4 regions of the Serratia sp. AR11 genome follow, and region 3 is predicted to be linked to each of the others. Evidence: predicted binding sites of a transcription regulator. Region 3 holds the regulator's gene; each other region holds the start of a gene.
The links. Region 3 encodes PurR, which represses purine synthesis genes. Its sites were predicted from a motif close to CANGCAAACGTTTGCNTG; they were not measured.
Positions count from the first base shown of each region.

Region 1: carA (glutamine-hydrolyzing carbamoyl-phosphate synthase small subunit) is a predicted target of PurR. The motif match lies at 3,800-3,817, and genes of this name have one in related genera.
Region 2: serA (phosphoglycerate dehydrogenase) is a predicted target of PurR. The motif match lies at 2,633-2,650, and genes of this name have one in related genera.
Region 4: guaB (IMP dehydrogenase) is a predicted target of PurR. The motif match lies at 3,335-3,352, and genes of this name have one in related genera.

Region 1 is NZ_CM150739.1:687,342-693,315, forward strand. Features, by position in the region: gene ACSOSI_RS03230 (MFS transporter) at 1-32, opposite strand, end outside; gene ACSOSI_RS03235 (sugar porter family MFS transporter) at 61-1,491, opposite strand; gene ACSOSI_RS03240 (FadR/GntR family transcriptional regulator) at 1,697-2,428, opposite strand; gene dapB (4-hydroxy-tetrahydrodipicolinate reductase) at 2,749-3,570, shown strand; gene carA (glutamine-hydrolyzing carbamoyl-phosphate synthase small subunit) at 4,041-5,189, shown strand; gene carB (carbamoyl-phosphate synthase large subunit) at 5,205-5,974, shown strand, end outside.
Region 2 is NZ_CM150739.1:4,496,853-4,502,826, forward strand. Features, by position in the region: gene zapA (cell division protein ZapA) at 78-407, shown strand; RNA gene ssrS (6S RNA) at 449-631, shown strand; gene ACSOSI_RS21235 (5-formyltetrahydrofolate cyclo-ligase) at 660-1,268, shown strand; gene serA (phosphoglycerate dehydrogenase) at 1,312-2,550, opposite strand; gene rpiA (ribose-5-phosphate isomerase RpiA) at 2,852-3,508, opposite strand; gene ACSOSI_RS21250 (LysR family transcriptional regulator ArgP) at 3,712-4,605, shown strand; gene ACSOSI_RS21255 (oxidative stress defense protein) at 4,655-5,386, opposite strand; gene argO (arginine exporter ArgO) at 5,498-5,974, opposite strand, start outside.
Region 3 is NZ_CM150739.1:2,487,689-2,493,662, forward strand. Features, by position in the region: gene punC (purine nucleoside transporter PunC) at 323-1,531, opposite strand; gene punR (DNA-binding transcriptional activator PunR) at 1,655-2,599, shown strand; gene purR (HTH-type transcriptional repressor PurR) at 2,596-3,621, opposite strand; gene cydH (cytochrome bd-I oxidase subunit CydH) at 3,945-4,034, shown strand; gene sodB (superoxide dismutase [Fe]) at 4,088-4,666, opposite strand; gene ACSOSI_RS11900 (C40 family peptidase) at 4,860-5,681, opposite strand.
Region 4 is NZ_CM150739.1:4,080,509-4,086,482, forward strand. Features, by position in the region: gene guaA (glutamine-hydrolyzing GMP synthase) at 131-1,708, opposite strand; gene guaB (IMP dehydrogenase) at 1,810-3,273, opposite strand; gene xseA (exodeoxyribonuclease VII large subunit) at 3,444-4,820, shown strand; gene ACSOSI_RS19225 (glycoside hydrolase family 31 protein) at 4,827-5,974, opposite strand, start outside.

The sequences.
Region 1 (5,974 bases), 1.8 Mb from region 3:
TTCACCGTCTGCTTTTCCGTCGTCAACTTCATGAGCGGTTCCTCAGATTTATTAGTCGGGTTATACCGGCGTATTCAAGGAGCGAACATCAGCCTTCGGCTGCGGTGATTTGCCGATGTGGCGCAGGGCAACACCGTTCATCAGGTTTTTTTCGATGTGTTCAAGCGAGATATTCTTGGTTTCTGGCACCAGCCATAACGTCAGCAAGATACAGAACAGGTTGAGCCCAGCGTAAAGCCAGAAAGTGCTGGCACTGCCGACGGTGTCGATCAGTGTCAGGAAGGTAGCGCCGATGATCATATTGGCCATCCAGTTGGCCATGGTGGAGCAGGTAACGCCAAAATCGCGTCCGGCCAGCGGCTGGATCTCGGAGCACAATACCCAAATCAAGGGGCCTGCACTCATGGCAAAGCCGGTGATGAAAATCAGCAGCACCATAACCGCTGCGTATTGTTCTGCTGGATTGCTGATGCCGGTGTGGAACATATAACCCAGGGTGCCCATGCAAATGGCCATCACACCGAAACCCAGCTTGAGCATTGGCTTGCGTCCCCAACGATCGACCAGCGCGATAGCGATAAAGGTAGCCAGCACGTTGGTCAACCCGGCGATCACGGTGCACCACATTTGTTCGCTGGTGGTGGAGAAGCCGGCGATTTCAAAGATCTTCGGTGCGTAGTACATGATTATCGTCATGCCGGTGAACTGCTGCATAAATTGCAGCAAGATGCCAAGACAGGTGGAACGGCGGAAGTTGGCATTGTGGCGAAACAGTTGCCAGCCGCGTTGCTTCATTTGCAGACTTTCACGGATTTGGTCCAGTTCCACGCGGGCTTCATCATCCGAGTTACGTAGCAGCATGAGCACCTTTGAGGCCAGCTCGCTGCGGCCTTTCATGGCTAACCAGCGCGGACTTTCCGGCAGCGTCACCACGCCAATAAACAGGATGATGGCGGGGAATGTGATAATACCCAGCATCCAGCGCCAGTGACCTCCGGCGCTGAAGGCGGTGTCAGACAGGAAGGCCGCCAGAATGCCGATAGTAATCATCAATTGATAAAGCGAGATCATGCTGCCGCGAATTCGTTCCGGGGCGATTTCCGACAGGTACAGTGGTGCAGTGAACGACGCTACGCCGACGGCTAAACCCAGAATAAAGCGCGAAATAACCAACACTTCGAGATTAAGGGTAATGGCGCAACCGACAGAGCCGACGACAAACAACACGGCGCTCAACAACAGGCTTTTTTTACGGCCAAGGCGGGAAGACATCGGCCCGCTGCCCAGTGCCCCGAGTGCGGCACCGAGCATCATAATGCTGACCACGATTTCCTGCTGTTGGCTGGACAGGCTGAATTCGTGGGCCAGGAACGGCAATGCACCGGCGATTACCCCCATATCCAGGCCAAACAGCAGCCCTGCTAAGGCGGCGAGAAAGCAAACCTGCAGGGTTTGCCGGTTAGTTTTGGCGGGAACAGCGATTTTTTTCATAACAACACCTTTTTATTCAATGCGTTATATTTTTATGCGGAAAGCGCTGGCACCGAACTGTCGGTGAAGCCCGCCCCAGAAGTAAGCCGTTCAGTTATTATTCATTCAGGTAATACAAAACTATCAATCTTGTAATACAAGAATGCTAGAGCCAAAAGCACTCGGGAACTGTGAGATTGATCGAAATTACAGCAAAGGAGGGTTTTTAGAGGATATGAGCGAACATTTCCGGCTGTTTATGCCAATTATTCTTTCTGGCCGCGTTGAGCAGAATGACACGCATGCATTGGCGCGCATTTTCCACCTGCTTGAAGCGAATAGCCTCCAGCAGCTGTTGGTGTTCTTCTACGGCTTTTTGGGCCAGGCGTACGTCCTCTTCCAGCGTTTGCTGAAAAGAGAGGGCCATTGCGGCGGACAGCGCACTGCCTAATGAATGTAAAAAGGGGTTATGGCTGGCCCCCAGTAAAGCGAGATGAAATGCCATATCGCCCTGTTCGAACAGTTCGCGGCTGGCTTGTTGCTGCCCTTGCGCCATCAACTTGCAGGCATCTTCGAGCGCCGCCAAATCATGACCGGTGGCATTAACCGCCGCCAGCGCGGCGATATTGGGTTCAAAGATCAAACGAGTGACCATTAGCTGTTCAATCAACAACGGATCGAGGCTGTCTTCTGCCAGCCAGGCCAGAACATCGGTATCCAAAAAGCTCCACTGCTGGCGTGAGTTAACCGTACTGCGCTTCTTGGCCTGGATGGAAATCAGCCCTTTTGCGGCCAGCACCTGCAAGGCATTGCGTACCGAGGTACGTGAAACCTCGTACTGCTGTGCCAGCTCATTTTCCCCCGGCAACGACAGCCCGGGCGGCAAATCGCCTCTGATGATGCGGCGTGCCAAATCTTGCGTCAGGGTTTCCGATAGGGTCGTGGGTGCGGTTTTCATCCGTGGCTCTCAGGCAATAAAGCGGCAGTTACGCCATATACTAAGCTAAGCGGCTGATTGGTGGTACCCATGCCGGTTTTAGTGAATGAAATGAGGGTTTTTTCCTGCGATGTTTAGCCATTGAAATTGCATGATTATGTACAATCGGCAACAGACACTTTTAGGTCAATTGTTAACCCATTGACAGCATTGCTGATGAAATACGAGAGATATCATAATTTTCTAATTATGAAATGAATCCTCTGGCGGTGATAGGGCGAGGCAGTTACCCTGAACCGATAGCCTAATGGGATAGGCGTCAAATCAACAAGAGAGCAAGTATGACTGATTCATTAATCCGCATCGCGGTTGCGGGTTCCGGCGGCCGTATGGGCCGTCAATTGATCCAGGCGGTACAGCAGGCACCGGGCGTGGTGCTGGGGGCAGCGATATCGCGGCCAGGTTCAAGCCTGATCGGTACCGACGCCGGTGAACTGGCGGGCGTTGGCGCACTGGGTGTGACCGTTAGCGACAGTCTGGAAAAGGTGGTCGATGATTTCGATATTCTGATCGACTTCACCCGCCCGGAAAGCACCCTGGCCTATCTGGCTTTCTGCGTCGAGCATAAAAAAGCCATGGTGATTGGCACTACCGGCTTTGATGACGCCGGTAAAGACGCCATCCGTGCCGCCGGGCAGCAGATTGGGATCGTCTTTGCCGCCAACTTCAGCGTCGGCGTCAATCTGGTGCTGAAACTGTTGGAAAAAGCCGCTAAGGTGATGGGCGACTATACCGATATCGAGATTATTGAAGCGCACCATCGCCATAAAGTGGATGCCCCTTCGGGCACGGCGTTGGCAATGGGTGAGGCTATCGCTGGCGCATTGGGGCGCGATCTTAAAGAGTGCGCGGTGTATGCGCGTGAAGGTTATACCGGTGAACGCGATCCGAAGAGCATTGGCTTTGCCACTGTTCGTGCAGGCGATATCGTGGGTGAGCATACCGCCATGTTTGCCGACATTGGCGAGCGGGTTGAGATCACCCATAAAGCCTCCAGCCGGATGACTTTTGCCAGCGGGGCGGTACGGGCGGCATCATGGTTGCATAACCGTGATAAAGGGCTGTTTGATATGCGAGATGTGCTCAATTTAGACCAATTATAATTGATTTATATACCATCGTGATGTGGTTGTATTGATCATAATGCTATGATTAATGGACAATAATTTTATTGTCCTTTTTTTTAACACATAAAACATGAGTTATGCGATTATTTATTTTTGTAGTGGCTGTTTTTGTGTGTTTTCATATGTTTTTTAACCGGGATCTCTTGATGGTGATGTTTTTTGCCCTGAATTTTGCCTTCATCATCGCGCTTTTTTGTCATTCATCCCCGCAACCGTTTACCAACCCGAGTTTAGCGGTGTTTTTATGGCTGCTAACCCTATTAAACGTCGAGAAGTGCAAAAATAAGAGAAAAAATGGCGCTTTGGGTAGACAAGCGGAGCTCTCATCATTAGAATGCGCCCAATTTGCCAAAAATTGACCTTGAGGGCGGTTTTTGCATTGATTTAGATCGCGATATCTGAATTAATATGCAAATATTGTGATTGATTATTCCTTGGAGGGTGTTTTGATTAAGTCAGCGCTATTGGTTCTCGAAGACGGAACCCAATTCCACGGTCGGGCCATCGGGGCAGAGGGTACGGCAGTAGGAGAAGTGGTCTTCAATACGTCGATGACCGGTTATCAAGAAATCCTCACTGATCCTTCCTACTCCCGCCAGATCGTTACTCTTACTTATCCTCATATCGGCAATGTCGGCACCAATGCTGCTGACGAAGAATCCTCCGCAGTACACGCCCAAGGCCTTGTCATTCGCGACCTCCCACTGATTGCCAGCAACTACCGCAACGAAGAAGGCCTGTCTGACTACCTGAAGCGTCATAACATCGTGGCGATCGCCGATATTGATACCCGCAAGCTGACCCGTCTGCTGCGTGAGAAGGGTGCACAGAACGGCTGCATCATTGCTGCCGATACCCCGGATGCAGCCCTGGCCTTGGCCAAGGCCAAAGGTTTCCCGGGCCTGAAAGGCATGGATCTGGCGAAAGAAGTGACCACCCAGGAAGCTTACAGCTGGCAGCAAGGCAGCTGGCGGCTTGAAGGCGAACTGCCGGAAGCCAAAGCGGCCTCCGAGCTGCCATTCCACGTAGTGGCTTATGACTTCGGCGCCAAGCGCAACATCCTGCGTATGCTGGTGGATCGCGGCTGCCGCCTGACGGTAGTGCCGGCACAGACCCCGGCAGATGAAGTGTTGAAGATGGCTCCGGACGGCATTTTCCTGTCCAACGGCCCGGGTGACCCGGAGCCTTGTGATTACGCCATCACCGCCATCAAGCAGTTCCTGGAAACCGACATTCCGGTGTTTGGCATCTGCCTCGGCCACCAGTTGTTGGCACTGGCCAGCGGCGCGAAAACCGTGAAGATGAAGCTCGGCCACCACGGCGGCAACCACCCGGTAAAAGACCTGGATAAGGACTGCGTCATGATCACCGCGCAGAACCATGGTTTTGCCGTGGACGAAAATAACCTGCCGGCGGAACTGCGCGTAACGCACAAATCCTTGTTTGACCACACGGTGCAGGGCATTCACCGCACCGACAAAGCGGCGTTCAGCTTCCAGGGCCATCCGGAAGCCAGCCCGGGCCCACACGATGCCGCGCCGCTGTTCGATCACTTTATCGAACTGATCGAGACTTACCGTTCTAACGCCAAATAATCAGGAGCAGTAAAAATGCCAAAACGTACAGACATAAAAAGCATCCTGATCCTCGGCGCTGGCCCGATTGTTATCGGCCAGGCGTGTGAGTTCGACTACTCGGGTGCTCAGGCGTGTAAAGCGCTGCGCGAAGAGGGTTACCGCGTTATTTTGGTGAACTCCAACCCGGCTACCATCATGACTGACCCGGAAATGGCCGATGCGACCTACATCGAGCCGATTCACTGGAAAGTAGTACGCAAAATCATCGAAAAAGAGCGCCCGGATGCCGTGCTGCCGACCATGGGCGGCCAGACCGCACTGAACTGTGCGCTGGAGCTGGAACGTCAGGGCGTGCTGGCCGAATTTGGCGTGACCATGATTGGCGCCACCGCTGACGCGATCGATAAAGCCGAAGACCGTCGCCGTTTCGACGTGGCGATGAAAAAAATCGGCCTGGACACCGCGCGCTCCGGTATCGCGCACAATATGGAAGAAGCGCTGGCGGTTGCCGCTGACGTTGGCTTCCCGTGCATCATCCGTCCTTCCTTTACCATGGGCGGCAGCGGCGGCGGCATCGCCTATAACCGCGAAGAGTTCGAAGAGATCTGCGAACGCGGTCTGGACTTGTCACCGACCAAAGAGTTGCTGATTGACGAGTCGCTGATTGGCTGGAAAGAGTACGAGATGGAGGTGGTGCGCGATAAGAATGATAACTGCATCATCGTCTGCTCGATTGAAAACTTCGACGCCATGGGCATCCATACCGGTGACTCCATCACCGTGGCCCCGGCGCAGACGTTGAC
Region 2 (5,974 bases), 2.0 Mb from region 3:
ATATATAGTGGCGCCCGCTTTGGACGGCCCGGTAAGGGCAGGTTGAGGCTGGCGCGAAATTTAGGCAGGAAGGTGGCATGTCTGCACAACCAGTAGATATTCAAATTTTTGGTCGCTCTTTAAGAGTCAATTGCCCGCCAGAACAACAAGATGCGTTGAACATGGCAGCGGTCGATCTTAACGAACGGTTGCAAGATCTTAAAGTTCGCACTAGAGTCACAAATACTGAGCAGCTCGTTTTCATCGCGGCATTGAATGTTTGTCACGAACTTGCTCAAGAACGGTTGAAAACCCGTGATTATGCGTCCAATATGGAACAACGCATTCGCATGCTACAACAGACCATTGAACAGGCTTTGCTTGAACAGGGTCGCATCTCTGAACGTCAGGATGCACAATTCGAATAACTTAAGTTGCTGAAATCCAAGGTTTCGGCAATGAGTAAAAAATTTCTCTGAGATGTTCGCCAGCGGGCCAGTCCCCTGAGCCGATATTTAGTACCAACAGAATGTGATGATCCGCGATCGGTGTGCATGCTCGGCCCGCCGAGAAGCCTTAAGATTGCGACAGCACGTTCACCTTGAACCATGGGTTCAAGGGTTACAGCCTGCGACGGCATCTCGGAGATTCCCCCTTCCTCAGCGGTAAGTGTGCTGACTATGTCTTTTCAAGCCCAGTATGCCCAGCAGCGGCAGAACATCCGTAACCAAATCCGTCAGCGTCGACGCGCTCTAACCTCTGAACAACAAAATAACTTTGCCCTGCAAACTGCCGAACGTATCGCTGCGCATCCGCGCATCCAGGCGGCACACAGCATTGCAGTATTTTTGTCGTTTGACGGTGAGTTGGATACCCGTCCGCTGATTGAACGGTTATGGCAACAGGCCAAGCAAGTCTACCTGCCGGTGTTGCACCCGTTTAGCCCCGGCAACCTGCTATTCCTGCGTTACACCCCGGAAACGCCGCTGGTTAACAACCGTTTCAATATCCTTGAGCCACAGCTCGATGTGCGCAACGTCTTGCCGGTCGGATCACTCGACGTGGTGCTGACGCCATTGGTGGCGTTTGACAGCTCGGGCCAGCGTTTGGGGATGGGCGGCGGTTTTTACGATCGCACTCTGCAAAACTGGCAACATCTCGGCCCCTACCCTATCGGGTTGGCGCATGACTGTCAGCAGGTGGAACAGTTGCCGGTGGAGCATTGGGATATCCCGCTGCCGGAAATCATTACCCCATCTCAAAATTGGACATGGCAGATAGCCAAATAGAAAAGGCCGGAAAAATCCGGCCTTTTTGTCACCGCGTATTCAATCAGAGCAGCAGGCGAGCACGGATAGTGCCGTCAATAGCCTTCATGCGTTGCAGTGCAGCATCAGCACGTTCGGTTTCCGCTTCGATATCGATAACCACGTAGCCGATTTCCGGACCGGTTTGCAGGTACTGCGCGGCGATGTTCACCCCTTCTTCAGCGAAGATCTGGTTAATCTGCGTCAGTACACCAGGACGGTTTTCATGGATGTGCAGCAGACGGCTGGCATTAGGGCCATGCGCCGGCAGTGACACTTCCGGGAAGTTAACCGCCGACAGGGTCGAACCGTTGTCGGAGTATTTCGCCAGCTTACCGGCCACTTCGTCACCGATGTTCTCCTGCGCTTCCTGCGTAGAACCGCCAATGTGCGGAGTCAGGATCACGTTGTCAAACTCGCACAACGGTGAGATGAACGGCTCACTGTTGGTCGCAGGTTCTTCCGGGAAGACGTCGATCGCCGCACCGGCCAAATGCTTGCTGGCCAGGACTTTGCACAATTCTGGAATATCCACCACGGTACCGCGCGAGGCGTTGATCAGAATCGAGCCTGGCTTCATCAACGCCAGCTCTTCTGCGCCCATCATATTCTTGGTCGACAGGGTTTCCGGCACGTGCAGCGTCACTACGTCGCTCATATTGAGCAGATCGGACAGGTGACGCACCTGCTGGGCATTACCCAACGGCAGCTTGTTCTCGATATCGTAGAAGAACACTTTCATGCCCAGGCCTTCGGCCAGGATCCCCAGTTGGGTGCCGATATGGCCGTAGCCAATAATCCCCAGCTTCTTGCCGCGCGCTTCAAACGAGCCGACGGCCAGTTTCTGCCATTCGCCACGGTGCGCTTTGGCGTTGGCGGACGGAATGCCGCGCAACATCAGCAGCAGTTCGCCCAGCACCATTTCAGCCACGGATCGGGTATTAGAGAAAGGTGCGTTAAACACCGGGACGCCGCGTTTGGTCGCCGCCTTCAGATCAACCTGGTTAGTGCCGATACAGAAACAGCCCACCGCCACCAGCTTCTCTGCGGCAGCGAAAACTTCCTCGGTCAGATTTGTGCGCGATCGGATACCGACGAAGTGAGCATCGCGAATCGATGCCTTAAGCGATTCGGTGTCTAACGCACCTTTGTGATATTCAATGTTGGTATATCCGGCTGCCAGCAGATTATCTACCGTGCTCTGATGAACCCCTTCCACCAACAGGAATTTAATCCTGTCTTTCTCCAATGATACTTTTGCCATTTACCCGACCCTATGTTCAGACTTCAGAAGCGGCTGTTGTGAAACAGCACGCATCCAACATAACAAAAATATCGCGGGCGGCAATACAAACGATTGCCCGCCCGTCAGTACAAGGCTCAGCGTTGTTGGTGGTTTCTGGCAGAAAATGCCATAGGGAAAGAAATAGACAGAAGCTTCGTGGAGCTATCGCTCGCAATGTGACATATGTCACCAAATTTGACGCTTTTAATAAAAGATATTTTAACCAGTGAATTATGCGGCCTGGTGGGATCCAAGACCGCATACCTGTAGCGGCACTACATTACTCGACAACCTTCACGCCGTCAGGCGTACCAACCAGCGCCACATCGGCACCCCGGTTGGCGAACAGACCCACGGTCACCACACCGGCGATGCCGTTGATTTTGTTTTCCAGCGCAATGGCGTCCATGATACTCAGGTTATGCACATCGAGGATCACGTTGCCGTTATCGGTCAGGATATTCTGACGATACTCCGGCAGCCCGCCCAGCTTGACCAGCTCACGCGCTACGTAAGAACGTGCCATCGGGATCACTTCTACCGGCAGCGGGAATTTACCCAACACATCGACCTGTTTGCTGGAATCGACAATACAGATAAATTTGCGCGCGATAGCGGCAATGATTTTTTCACGCGTCAGCGCAGCGCCGCCGCCTTTGATCATCTGCATATGGCGGTTGATTTCATCCGCGCCGTCGACATAAATATCCAGCGAATCCACTTCATTACTGTCGAAAACGTGGATACCGAGGCTTTTCAGCTTGGCGGTAGAGGCGTCAGAGCTGGACACCGCCCCTTCGATCTGGTGCTTGATCGAGCCGAGCGCGTCAATAAAGTGGGCGGCGGTCGAGCCAGTGCCGACCCCAACGATGGTGCCCGGGGTAACGTAATCCAGTGCTGCCCAGCCAACCGCTTTTTTCAGTTCATCCTGCGTCATAATATGTCCATTGCCTCTGTACGAAAACGTGTGCGTATTATAGGGTAAATCGCTATTTTTCACTTAGGCAGGATCACACTTCTTCACGCCAGGCCGCATTTTTAGGCGCGGTGCGGCAAGATGGCCCGGTGATTTTCCACCTGTAATACACCAGAGATGTGGCATAGTGCCTGTATCAATTTACTTTAAGGGATATCTTTCCGATGAAACGCCCAGACTATCGAACGCTGCAAGCGCTGGACGCGGTGATCCGTGAGCGTGGCTTTGAGCGCGCCGCGCAAAAACTTTGCATCACACAATCGGCAGTATCCCAGCGCATCAAGCAGTTGGAAAACCTGTTTGGCCAACCGCTGTTGGTGCGTACCGTGCCGCCACGCCCGACCGAGCAGGGCCAAAAACTGCTGGCGCTGTTGCACCAGGTGGAATTACTGGAAGAAGAGTGGCTGGGCAACGATACCGGCATTGATACGCCGCTGCTGCTGTCGCTGGCGGTTAACGCCGACAGCCTGGCGACCTGGCTGCTACCGGCATTGAAACCGGTGCTGACAGATTCCCCTATCCGCCTGAACCTGCAGGTAGAAGACGAAACCCGCACTCAGGAACGTCTGCGCCGGGGTGAAGTGGTTGGCGCAGTGAGTATCCAGCCACAGCCGCTGCCAAGCTGCCTGGTAGATCAACTGGGCGCGCTGGATTATTTGTTTGTCGCCTCGAAGGGTTTTGCCGAGCGTTACTTCCCGAACGGGGTTACGCGCTCCGCGCTACTCAAAGCGCCGGCGGTGGCGTTCGATCATCTCGACGACATGCACCAGGCTTTCCTGCAGCAGAACTTTGATCTGTCGCCGGGTAGCGTGCCCTGCCATATCGTGAACTCGTCGGAAGCCTTCGTGCAGTTGGCACGCCAGGGCACCACCTGCTGTATGATCCCGCATCTGCAGATTGAGAAAGAGTTGGCTTCGGGCGAACTGATCGATCTGACGCCGGGTCTGTTCCAGCGCCGCATGCTGTTCTGGCACCGCTTCGCGCCGGAGAGCCGCATGATGCGTAAAGTGACCGATGCCCTGCTGGAGCACGGCCGCCAGGTTCTGCGTCAGGATTAAATAGAAAAGGTTCGCCGCGGCGAACCTTTTTTACTGAAACCCACCTGCGTTATTGTGCCGCGTTACGCTGCAACTCAAACACTACATCCACCTGATCGTCAAAGTGAATGCTTTGCTGTTCGTAGGTTTGCGCCGCATCACTTTCCGCTGCCGCACCCGCGGATTTATACATGCGCGCTACCGGCATCGGCTGGTAGTTGGCGACATGGTAACGAATGCTGTATACCGGCCCCAGCTTGGCGTTAAAGCCTTTCGCCAGAGACGCGGCCTGCTGAGTTGCGTTCTCGATGGCCTTCTGACGCGCCTGCTCACGGTAGACGTCTGGTTTTGCCACGCCCAGCTCAACGGAACGGATCTCATTGAGACCGGATTTCAACGCCCCGTCCAGCAGCTCGTTCAACTTGTCCAACTGGCGCAACGTCACCTGTACCTGACGAACGGCACGGTAGCCTTTCAGCACTGACTCACCGGTTTTCAGGTAATCATATTCAGGCTGGGTGCGCAGGTTGGCGGCGCTGATGTCTTTCTTCTCAATATTGTTTTTCTGCAGGAAATCAAAATATTGCGCTACGCGCTCATCAACCTGCTTCTTCGCCTGGGCGGCGTCTTTGGATGAAACGCTGACCTCGATCGCCAGGGTGGCGATGTCTGGCGTCGCGTCAACGCTGGAGGTACCCGAGGTCACTACGTGCGGCCCTTCCGGCACTTCTGCCGCCTGCAGCGCCAGAGGTAACGTCCCTAATCCAATCATTGCGGCCATAGCCAATGCTTTAAGCTTCACGGTGTCTCCTTGATGACAGGCTCTAACTGATTACCGGCCTGAAAGGCCAGTTCCTTGGCATCAAAGCTAGCATATCGCACGGGTTTTTGAATTCGGATTAGTGACAAATTCTTATAAACTTGCCCCTTGCCAGGCCAACTGCAAAGCGATGCCCCACATCACCACCCCGACCAATGTATTAATGATGCGCTGCGCCATTTGGGTTTTCAGCCACGGCGCCAGCCAGGAGGCCAACAGCGCCAGGGCGAAGAACCACACGACGGAAGCGCTCACCGCCCCCAGCGCAAACCAGGAACGTACATCCGGCGTCAGTTGCCCTCCCAAACTTCCCAGCACCACAAAGGTGTCGAGATAGACATGCGGGTTCAGCCAGGTCACCGCCAGCATGGTAACCACCAGCCGCCAGCGGCTTTGCTTCAGCTCTTCGGCCGTCGCCAGCGCCAGTTGCCGGCTAAATGCGGTACGAAAGGCCCCCCAGCCGTACCACAGCAGAAAAGCTACCCCACCCCAGGTCACCAGCGCCAGCAGCAGCGGCGAGCGGCTCAGTAAGGCGCTGCCACCGAAAATCCCGCCGCAGATCAGCACGAT
Region 3 (5,974 bases):
TTCTGACTTATGACCCGCCAAAAAATAGCTTAGACAAATTCTGCGGGTGCATACGTTTACCTACGGTAAAAAGTCCCGTGGCGTCTGATATCCGACTATGAACAGAGGAAAATTTTAAGAAGGTTCCTGCGCAAGAAACGCTGGAAAGACAATCCTTAAAAAAGTGTGACGCCATACGCGTACACAACAGCAATTTGTGATAAAGAAATTATAAAAGTGTTATTTTAAAAGGTCGTTTTGAGTATAGGCTTGCCGAGGCGCTTACTCAACTGTAAATCGCACTCGGCAAAAATATTCTTTAAGTGATTATTAATACATACAATTATGACGCAGAGTTAGCATGTTCCTGTCGCGTCGCCTGCTGTTCATCCATCACTTTTCCCCGTTGCAGCATATAGCCCAATGCGGCTAATACTACCGTAGAAACCATCACCGTCACCGTTGCCAACAGCGGCTGTTCGATAAAGGCCGATACCAGCATGCTGGCGACAAAACACAGCCCCAACTGCAGGGTGTTTTGCAGCGCTGCGGCTTTGCCTGTGCCTTCCGGGAACGGGGTTAACGCATTCGCCACTACGATTGGGTAGCTGGCACCGTTGACCAGCGCCATCACGCAGAACGGGATCAGCAGCGTGGTGAGCGTTGGTTCGGTCAGCGTGGCAACCAGATATAACGCCACCATGCTGATGCCATAAGCTACCAGCAGCCACGGCAGTAAGGTGTTGCCATTAATGCGATTTAACGCGGTGCGGCAGCCATAACCCCCTAACAGGAAGGCCAGGGTCTGCGGCACATAGCTCAGGCCGATATCATTTGGGCTGTACCCCATATCGCCAAGAATAAAGGGTGAACCGGTCAGCCAGGCGAAGAAGCCGGCTGAGCAGGCGGCAAAGATGGTAACGCTGCCGCTGAACACCGGGGATTTAAGCAGTTGCCAGAAGGTCAGGCTGTTTTTCTTTTCTGCGGAAGGCAAGGGTTTAGCGTTTTCTTTCAACAGCAGAGTCGGCAGCAGGAGAATGACGGTAATGCCCAGCAGCACGGCAAAAATGGCACGCCAGCCCATGTGGTTCAACAGCCAGGCACCGACCAACGGCGCCAGCGCTGGTGAAAGTGCCACCAACGGCATAATGGTAGCGAAGACCCGGTTGGCCTTGCCTTCACGGTAGCGGTCAATCACCAGTGCCTGCCAGGTAACGGCGGCGGAACAGACGCCAATGGCCTGGATGAAACGCAGTGACCACAGTTGAACGGCATTTTGTACCCACAGCATGCCAAGGCAACCCAGGGCAAACAGCGCCAGGCCAATCAGCAACACCGGTTTACGGCCGAGGCGGTCGGAAAGTGGCCCCCAGAGCAATTGAGCAAAGGCGAAGCCGGCCAGGAAGATACTCAGGCTGGCGCTGATCGCCCCGGCGGAAATTTGCAGGTCTTGCTGCATTATGCCAAAGGCGGGCAGGTACATGTCGGTGGCCAGGTAACCCAGCATACTCAGGCCGGCAAGATAGAACATAAAACCAAAGGAATTTCGCATGGTATTTCTCATTAATATTTTATTGTCGCAGGTTTTTAGCGCCGGCAAGTGTATCCGGCTGGATCTCTGCTTGTGAAACGGTAATATTTGCGAGGTGCTGTTAAAAAAATTGAAGGCAAGGTTATGTGGTCTGAATATTCTCTCGATGTGGTAGATGCGGTCGCCCGCACCGGCAGCTTCAGCGCAGCGGCGCATGAGCTGCACCGAGTGCCCTCGGCGGTCAGTTATACCGTGCGGCAATTGGAACAATGGCTGGCGGTTCCGCTGTTTGAACGGCGTCATCGTGACGTGGAACTGACCCCGGCCGGCGTGGTGTTTGTGCAGGAGGCACGCAGTGTCATCAAAAAAATGCTCGACACCCGCCGCCAGTGTCAGCAGGTGGCTAACGGTTGGCGTGGCCAACTGAAAATTGCGGTAGACATCATTGTTAAACCCCAGCGCTGCCGCCAACTGGTACTGGACTTCTATCGCCATTTCCCCGACGTAGAACTGATGGTTCAACCTGAGGTGTTTAACGGCGTCTGGGATGCGCTGGTGGACGGGCGTGCTGATATGGCGATTGGGGCGACGCGTGCGGTGCCGGTCGGCGGCGGGTTTGCCTTTCGCGATATGGGCGACATGCGCTGGCTGTGCGTGGTTAGTCCGCAGCATCCGCTGGCGATGATGGATGGCCTGTTGAAAGATGAGCAACTGCGGCCTTTCCCGTCGCTGTGTCTGGAAGATACCTCGCGCAACCTGCCCAAGCGGGTCACCTGGACACTGGACAACCAACGGCGGCTGGTGGTGCCGGACTGGGCCTCGGCGCTGGATTGTCTGTGTGCCGGCCTGTGCGTTGGCATGATGCCGGCGCATCAGGCCTTGCCATTGGTGCAGCGTGGGGAACTGGTAGCGTTGCAGCTGCAGCAGCCGTTTCCGGCCAGCCCCTGTTGTCTGACCTGGCAGCAGAATACGCCATCACCGGCGATGGCCTGGCTGTTGGATTACCTGGGGGACAGTGAAACGCTGAATCAGGAATGGCTAAGCGAAGTGGTGCCGGAAACCACAGCGGCCTCCGGCATTAGCAATTAGCGGCGGTAATCGATGAATGGGCCGTCAGCGACCGAACGACGCTCAATCAGTTTCGGATGCACTTCAATCACCTGCGACTCTTCACGCTTGCTGATAATACGGTCCAGCAACATGGTGAACGCCATTTCACCCAAACGCTCTTTGGGTTGATGAATGGTGGTCAGTGCCGGGGTGAAATAGCGGGCGTTACGCACGTTATCGTAGCCAATCACCGAAATGTCTTGTGGCACCCGCAGCCCAAGTTCGTCGGCGGCGCAGATCGCGCCCATCGCCATGATGTCGCCGCCGCAGAATACCGCGGTCGGGCGATGTTTTTGCGACAGGATCTGGTGCATGGCCTTGTAGCCGGATTCCGGCTCAAAGTCACCCTGAACAATCCACTCGTCACGTACTTCAATATTGGCTTCTTCCATGGCTTTTAAAAAGCCCTGATGGCGGCCGCCACCGGTATTGCGCGACAGTTGGCCTGGAATGGCTCCGATATCGCGGTGACCGCGTTCAATCAGATACCGCCCGGCCAGATAGCCGCCTGCGAAGGCGTTATCAATGATGCTATCGGTAAAATCACCGCGGGCCGCGCCCCAGTCCATCACGACCATTGGGATGTTGCGGTAGTCTTCCAGCATGCCGAGCAATTGGTCTGGATATTCCGAACACATCACCAGCAGGCCATCGACACGCTTTTGCGCCAGCATCGCCAGATAGGCCCGCTGTTTGTCCAGATTGTTGTGCGAGTTACATAAAATCAGCGTATAGCCTTTGCTGTAGCAGCTGTTTTCTACCGCCTCGATCACTTCGGCAAAGTAGGGGGCTTCGCTGGAGGTGGCCAGCAGGCCAATCGATTTGGTGTGATTGACCTTCAGGCTGCGCGCTACGGCGCTGGGTGAGTAATGCAGCTCTTTAATCGCAGCGCCAACGGCCGCTTTTGTCTCTTCGGCGACGAAACGAGTCTTATTGATGACGTGCGAAACGGTGGTGGTGGAAACGCCAGCGCGTTTGGCCACATCTTTAATCGTTGCCATGTAAAGAATGACTCCTGAACTCACATGTTGCAGTATGTAAGTGTGATGTTAATCGTTTGCCTGCGTAGATCCTTCTCCAAAGAAGCGAAAACTGAGTTTTTAGTGTGTTGAAGTCGTCAGCGCTTGATCAGGAGGGGCATTTTGCCGGTACACAGTTGTGAACTGCGAATTTTGTCCCATATTGAGCCAAAGTGGAAGAGGTAATCGGTATAATAAACCGGGAAATGATAACAAGATTTTATTGTTCAACTGTGTGAAAATGGTTTGACGCATTAATTGTGTGCCTTTTACCCTTGGGAAACCCAATCTGAAAAGGAGTTGTAATGGATACCGATCTGAAAATGTCACTGTTCACCACCGTTTGTGCACTGGCCGTGATTATTGCTTTCAGCTTCACCGCTGCTTTGAACTGATCCCCTCAAGTAAAACAGGCGCAGCCCGCTGCGCCTGATTGTTTTTCCCCGCGTTACGCCAGGTTCTTTTCCACAAATGCCCAGTTAACCAGTGCCCAGAAGTTTTCCAGGTAGGCAGGTCGTGCGTTGCGGTAATCGATGTAATAGGCGTGTTCCCAAACGTCGACGGTCAGCAGCGGTTTATCATCACCGGTTAGCGGTGTCGCTGCGTTCGAGGTGTTAACAATCGCCAGCGAACCCTCCGGTTTTTTCACCAACCAGGTCCAGCCTGCGCCAAAGTTTTTCACTGCGGCGTCGCTGAATTGCTGTTTAAATTCGGCGAAAGAACCAAATGCCTGATTAATCGCCACGGCCAGTTTACCTTCAGGCTCACCGCCGCCCTGTGGCGACAGACAGTGCCAATAGAAAGTGTGGTTCCATACCTGGGCCGCATTGTTGAAGATGCCGCCGTCAGAGGCCTTAACGATCTCTTCGAGGGACAACCCTTCAAACTTGCTGCCTTTCAGCAGATTGTTCAGGTTCACCACGTAGGCGTTGTGATGCTTGCCATAATGGTATTCCAGAGTTTCTGCGGAAATGTGCGGTTCGAGGGCGTTTTTTTCATAAGGTAATGCAGGAAGTTCGAACGACATTGCTTTCTCCTTGTACAGTGCCAGTCCACCGTCGTAACAACGGGCATGAGATTGGCCTGTTTTTATTGTGGGTATTTAGCTTAGCAATTTTCGCGATGAATTACAGGGGGAACGGGCAAGGGATTGGCTATGACTACGAGGTTTGGGGAAATGATCAGGGGAGAGCGGCTGACAGCGCCAGCCGCAAGGGTGCTTATCGAATGGTTTTTGGCGTGACTACCCGGCGTGCGCCGATGTAGTGGTTTTGCCAGTAGTCGTTATCGAGCTGGCTGATGCGGATTTCTTCACCGGTACGCGGGGACTGAATGAATTTGCCGTTACCCAAATAAACCCCAACATGGTCGGCCACGCCGCGGTTGTTAATGCGGAAGAACACCAGATCGCCGCTTTCCAGCTCACTCTTCTTGATCGGCGCTGCGTCACGCAGGTGATACATCTCGTTGGCGGTACGCGGCATTTTAATTTTAACGATGTCTTTATAGGCGTAATAAATCAGACCGCTACAGTCAAAGCCGGTTCTTGGCGAGGAGCCACCCCAGCGATAAGGTTTACCCATTTGATCCATCAGCTTGGCCATCGCGGTTTGCTTGGCATGCTGGTAGCGTTTTTTGTGCGCAGGGCTGAGCTTCAATGGTTTTTCGTCAGCCACCAATTTGGCGGTTGCCATACCGGTTTCACGATGGCGCCCATAGCCTTTTTTATAGCCCTTCTTCGGCGGGGTCACTTTAATTTTGGCTATTTTATGAGTTTTGTTTTTCGATTTTGCGCTAACGATCTTTTTAGCGGTTTTTTCTGTTTTGGCTTTGGAGACCTTGGCGGTTTTCTGCGGAGTAGTGACTTTTACTTTTTTGCTGCTGGCCTTAACCGCTTTCTTTTTCTTGCGGTCATCCGGCCGGGCTTCGTTTACGTGGCTCTTGCGCTGCTCAGCGGCAACACGTGCCTGTGGCGCTGCATGCGCCAGATTAAAGAATAGCTGTGTAAACAACAGCACAAAAAGCGTAAGAATTAAACGCATGTCGACGTTACCAACCTTGGCCCCGGAACAGATATCGAATGAGTGACAGTATTCCCGAATTTCGCCATATAAAACAGCGAAGAACTCATAAATGATAATCCATATTGTGAGAAAACGTTAATAGCATTTTTTTTGCCGAAAAATCAAACTGTTGATGTATAAAAAACCAACAATGACCGCCAGGGAATTTATTAATGTGCACTTTTTGACAGGAAATATATTAGTGAAATGGCCGGATTAAAAATGTTATTCTGAGCATATGTTTTGACCGGAAAGGCCCTGCCGGTGAGACG
Region 4 (5,974 bases), 1.6 Mb from region 3:
TGGTTTAGATGCGTTGTGAACCTACGCCAGGTAATTCCATAAAATTCTTTTACTTCATAAAAAATCCCGCAGTTACGCGGGATTAGATGTGATGGCTGTTATTTAGTGCCGGCCTAGACCGGCCACTAAATCATTCCCACTCAATGGTAGCCGGTGGCTTGCCGCTGATGTCATAAACTACGCGGGAAATACCGTTCACTTCGTTGATGATGCGGTTGGATACGCGGCCGAGGAAATCATACGGCAGGTGCGCCCAATGCGCGGTCATAAAGTCGATGGTTTCCACTGCGCGCAGTGAAACAACCCAGTCGTATTTACGGCCATCGCCCATCACGCCAACGGAACGTACCGGCAGGAACACGGTGAATGCTTGGCTGACCTTGTTGTACAGATCGGCCTTGTGCAGTTCTTCAATGAAGATGGCATCGGCGCGGCGCAGCAGGTCGCAATACTCTTTCTTCACTTCGCCCAGCACGCGCACACCCAGACCTGGCCCCGGGAACGGGTGGCGGAACAGCATGTCGTACGGCAGGCCCAGTTCCAGGCCAATTTTACGCACTTCGTCTTTGAACAGCTCTTTCAGCGGCTCGACCAGGCCCAGCTTCATCTCTTTCGGCAGGCCACCCACGTTGTGGTGCGACTTGATCACGTGCGCTTTGCCGGTGGCAGAAGCGGCGGATTCGATCACGTCCGGGTAGATGGTGCCCTGCGCCAGCCATTTAACTTCAGATTGCTTGCAGGCTTCTTCGTCGAACAGCTCAACGAACACGCGACCAATGATTTTGCGCTTGGCTTCCGGCTCGTCAACACCGGCCAGGGCGCTCAGGAAGCGATCTTCTGCCGCCACGTGAACGATGTTCAGGCCGAAGTGGTCACCAAACATTTCCAGAACCTGTTCGGCTTCGTTCAGGCGCAGCAGGCCGTTGTCGACAAACACGCAGGTCAGGCGTTTACCGATGGCACGGTGCAGCAACATGGCGGTAACGGAAGAATCCACGCCGCCGGACAGGCCGAGGATTACGTGATCTTCACCTACCTGCTGACGAATACGTTCTACCGCATCTTCAATGATGGTCGCCGGGGTCCACAGGGCTTCACACTGGCAGATATCCAGCACGAAACGCTCCAGCATACGCTGGCCCTGACGGGTGTGGGTTACTTCCGGGTGGAACTGCACGCCGTAGAAGCGTTTTTCTTCGTTGGCCATAATGGCAAACGGGCAGGTATCGGTGCTGGCAACGGTCACGAAGTCAGCCGGGATAGCGGTCACTTTGTCGCCGTGGCTCATCCACACGTCCAGCAGCGGTTTGCCGGCCGGGCTCAGGGCGTCTTCGATGTCGCGCACCAATGCGCTTTCGGTGGTGATTTCCACCTGGGCATAACCGAACTCACGCTCGTTGGAACCTTCTACCTGGCCACCCAACTGCATCGCCATGGTCTGCATGCCGTAGCATACGCCCAGCACCGGGACACCGGCGGTGAACACGTATTCTGGCGCGCGCGGGCTGTTGGCTTCGGTGGTGCTTTCCGGGCCGCCGGACAGGATGATGCCGCTTGGATTGAATTCGCGGATTTGCTCTTCGCTAACGTCCCAGGCCCACAGCTCACAGTAAACGCCGATTTCGCGCACGCGGCGTGCTACCAGTTGAGTGTATTGCGAACCAAAGTCCAGAATCAGGATGCGATGCTTATGGATATTTTTTGTCATGTGAGGCGAATTCCAGCAACAGAGAAAAAGAGCGAAAATAGTGTTTTCGGGGTGAAGCGTTACGCCCCACCCCGGCTTCTCCCGCAGGAGAAGTTAAAGCATTAACCCATGCGGTAGTTCGGTGACTCTTTGGTGATGGTCACATCGTGCACGTGGCTTTCCTGAATGCCGGCGCCGCTGATGCGCACAAATTCAGCCTTGGTGCGCAGCTCGTCGATGGTGCCGCAGCCGGTCAGGCCCATGCAAGAGCGCAGACCGCCCATTTGCTGGTGAACAATGGCTTTCAGCATGCCTTTGTAAGCCACGCGGCCTTCGATACCTTCCGGCACCAGTTTGTCGGCGGCGTTATCGGTCTGGAAGTAACGGTCGGAAGAGCCTTTGGACATCGCGCCCAGTGAACCCATACCGCGATAGGATTTGAACGAACGGCCCTGATACAGCTCGATTTCGCCCGGAGATTCTTCGGTACCCGCCAGCATGGAGCCGACCATCACACAGGATGCACCAGCCGCGATGGCTTTGGCGATGTCACCGGAGAAACGGATGCCGCCGTCGGCGATAACCGGAATACCGGTGCCTTCCAGCGCTTCAACCGCGTCGGCGATAGCGGTGATCTGCGGTACGCCAACGCCGGTAACGATACGAGTGGTACAGATGGAGCCAGGGCCGATACCCACTTTCACCGCGCTAACACCGGCATCAGCCAGCGCTTTGGCGCCTGAAGCGGTCGCGACGTTGCCGCCAACGATCTGCAGATCCGGGTATTTGGCGCGGGTTTCACGAATGCGCTGTAATACGCCTTCGGAATGGCCGTGGGAGGAGTCAATCAGCAGGACGTCAACGCCGGCAGCGACCAGCGCATCAACGCGCTCTTCGTTACCTGCACCGGCGCCAACCGCAGCACCAACGCGCAGACGGCCATGCTCGTCTTTACAGGCGTTTGGCTTGCGTTCCGCTTTTTGGAAGTCTTTGACGGTGATCATGCCCAGCAGATGGAACTGGTCGTCTACCACCAGCGCTTTCTCAACGCGTTTTTCGTGCATTTTCTGCAGCACGACTTCACGCGCTTCACCTTCTTTCACCGTAACCAGGCGCTCTTTCGGCGTCATCACGGCGGTAACAGGCTGGTTCAGATCGGTGACGAAGCGTACGTCACGGCCGGTAATGATGCCGACCAGTTCGTTTTCTTCGGTCACTACCGGGTAACCGGCAAAGCCGTTACGCGCCGTCAGTTCTTTCACTTCTTTCAGGGTGGTGGTCGGAGTCACGGCCTGTGGATCGGTGACCACGCCGCTTTCATGTTTTTTCACGCGGCGGACTTCTTCAGCCTGACGCTCGATGGACATGTTTTTGTGGATGAAGCCTAAACCGCCTTCCTGCGCCAGCGCGATAGCCAGATTGGCTTCGGTAACGGTGTCCATGGCTGCGGACAGCATAGGGATATTCAGGTGGATGGTTTTGGTCAATTGGGTGCCGAGCTCAGCGGTATTAGGCAGAACCGTAGAGTGAGCTGGAACCAGGAGAACGTCGTCGAATGTCAGTGCTTCTTTTGCGATGCGTAGCATGGGCAATATCTCACCAGAGTGGGCTGTGAAAAAGATAAAATATTGCCGCGGCATTATACAGAGCGTAATCGGTTGCCTCCAGTACTTTCGCACAAAAACTCTTGATTACCTTTTTCAGCCATGTAGTATCGACCAATTAAGTGCTTGTTTTGAAATTTGATCTGGGTCACATGTCGCTACCTGTTTCGCCGTCTATTTTTACCGTAAGCCGCCTGAATCAGACGGTTCGACAGCTGCTGGAAATGGAAATGGGCCAGATTTGGCTCTCCGCAGAGATTTCCAACTTCTCTCAACCCTCTTCCGGCCACTGGTATTTCACGCTGAAAGACGATCGTGCGCAGGTGCGTTGCGCGATGTTCCGCAACACTAACCGCCGCACCACTTTCCGTCCGCAGAATGGTCAACAGGTCCTGGTTCGTGCCAGCATTACGCTGTATGAACCGCGCGGCGACTACCAACTGATTGCCGAAAGCATGCAGCCTGCCGGTGACGGCCTGTTGCAACAGCAGTTCGACCAGTTGAAACAGCGCCTGAGCGCCGAAGGCCTGTTCGACCAACAGTTCAAGCAACCCTTGCCCAGCCCGGCCAAACGCGTCGGGGTCATTACCTCCGCCAGCGGTGCGGCGCTGCACGATGTGTTGCAGGTGCTGCAACGGCGTGATCCTTCACTGCCTATCATTATTTACCCTACTTCGGTGCAGGGCGCAGAAGCGCCATTGCAGATTGTGCGTGCCATCGAAACGGCTAACCGCCGCGACGAGTGTGACGTGCTGATCGTCGGCCGTGGTGGCGGTTCGCTGGAAGATCTGTGGAGTTTTAATGACGAACGCGTGGCGCGGGCAATTTTCGCCAGCCGCATTCCGATCGTCAGCGCCGTCGGCCATGAAACCGACGTCACCATTGCCGATTTTGTCGCTGATTTGCGTGCGCCAACCCCTTCAGCCGCCGCCGAACTGGTCAGCCGCAATCAGCTGGAGCTGCTGCGCCAGTTGCAGTCCCAGCAGCAGCGGATGGAAATGGCGATGGATTACTACCTGGCACAGCGCCAGCAGCAGTTCACCCGTATCAACCACCGTTTGCAGCAACAGCATCCGCACCTGCGCCTGGCGCGTCAGCAGACGCTGTTGTTCAAACTGCAGCGTCGATTGGAAGATGGCATGCAGAACCAGCTGCGGGTCTCTTCACGCCGCAGCGAACGGGCGCAACAGCGCTTGGCGCAGATGCAGCCACAGGCACGCATTCATCGCTATCAGCAACGCGTGCAGCAGCAGGAATACCGTTTGCAGCAGGCACTGGAGCGGCAGCTTAACGCCTGGCGTCAGCGCTTTGGCGTGGCCTGCAGCCAGCTTGAGGCGGTCAGCCCGCTGGCAACGCTGGCGCGTGGCTACAGCGTGACGCAAACGCCACGCGGCGAACTGCTGAAAACCACCAAACAGGCACAGGTGGGTGAATTGCTGAAAACCCGTCTGCAGGATGGCTGGGTGGAAAGTGAGGTGAAAACCATTACCCTGGCCAAAAAGCCGCGCAAAAAGCGCGCGGCTGAATAATTCCGCTTATTCCAGCGTAAAACTGTTGCCGGGCGCGCCGTTGATCCACAACTCACGCGTTTCTCCGGCAGGCAAGCTGAAGGTGATGGTTCGCCATGCCGGTTTAAAGCGGCCCTCGGTGGTGATGTTCAGCATGATGCGCTGATTGTCACTGAGCATCTCCCAGCGCAGCCACAGCGCGTCGCCCTGCTGCCAGCCATAACTCTCGCCGTCGTCTTCAAATAACAGCCCAGAAGCGCTGCCACAGCCTTTTAGCGGGTACAACTTAAGCTCACGTCGATCGTCCGCCGTTACGTCAACATGCGCCAGGCGGGATGACAACGGCAATGCCGCACCGGCACGCACCAGCAGCGGCAAGCGCTCCAGCGGGGCTTTCAGCATCACCGTCTGGCCGCCACTGAACCACTGGCCGCTGTAGAAGCAATACCAACCATCGCCGTTATCCGGCAGATACACCGGCCGCTGGCGTTGCCCCTGCTCCACTACGCTGGCCACCAGCAGATCGCGACCAATCATAAAATCATCGGTTTCTTTCAGGGTCTGCTCGTCATGCTCATGGTCGAGGAAGGTCGGGCGCAGCATCGGCTCGTCGTCGGCATTGGCCTGCCACAGCAGGGTGTAAAAATACGGCATCAGCCGGTAACGCAGGTTAATCGCCTCGCGTACCGCCGGGGTAGCGGCCGGATACATCCAGGGTTCATTCACCGTGGCGTCATCGTTCCAGGAGTGAATGGTGAAACGCGGATGCATCACGCCGTTTTGCACCCAGCGCACCAGGAGTTCAGCGTCCGGCTTGTCACCGGAGAAACCGCCGACGTCGTGCCCCAGGTTATACAGGCCAGACAGGCTCATGCCCAACCCCATACGGATGTTGTAACGCAAAGTCTGCCAGTTGGTGCGGTTGTCGCCGCTCCAGGTCTGCACATAGCGCTGCATACCGGCGCAACCTGAACGCGAGATCAGGTAAGGCCGCAGCTCGGGAGCAAAGCGTTGCTGAGCCTCCATTGAAGCGCGCATCATCAGTAACGGCATCACCGGGCGAATGTGCTTGATGGCGATAGGCGTGCCAAAACCGTGGCAACGCGCCTCTCCGTCCCACACTTCGTATTCGTTATTGTCATTCCAGGTGGAATCAATGCCCATCTCCAGCAGCT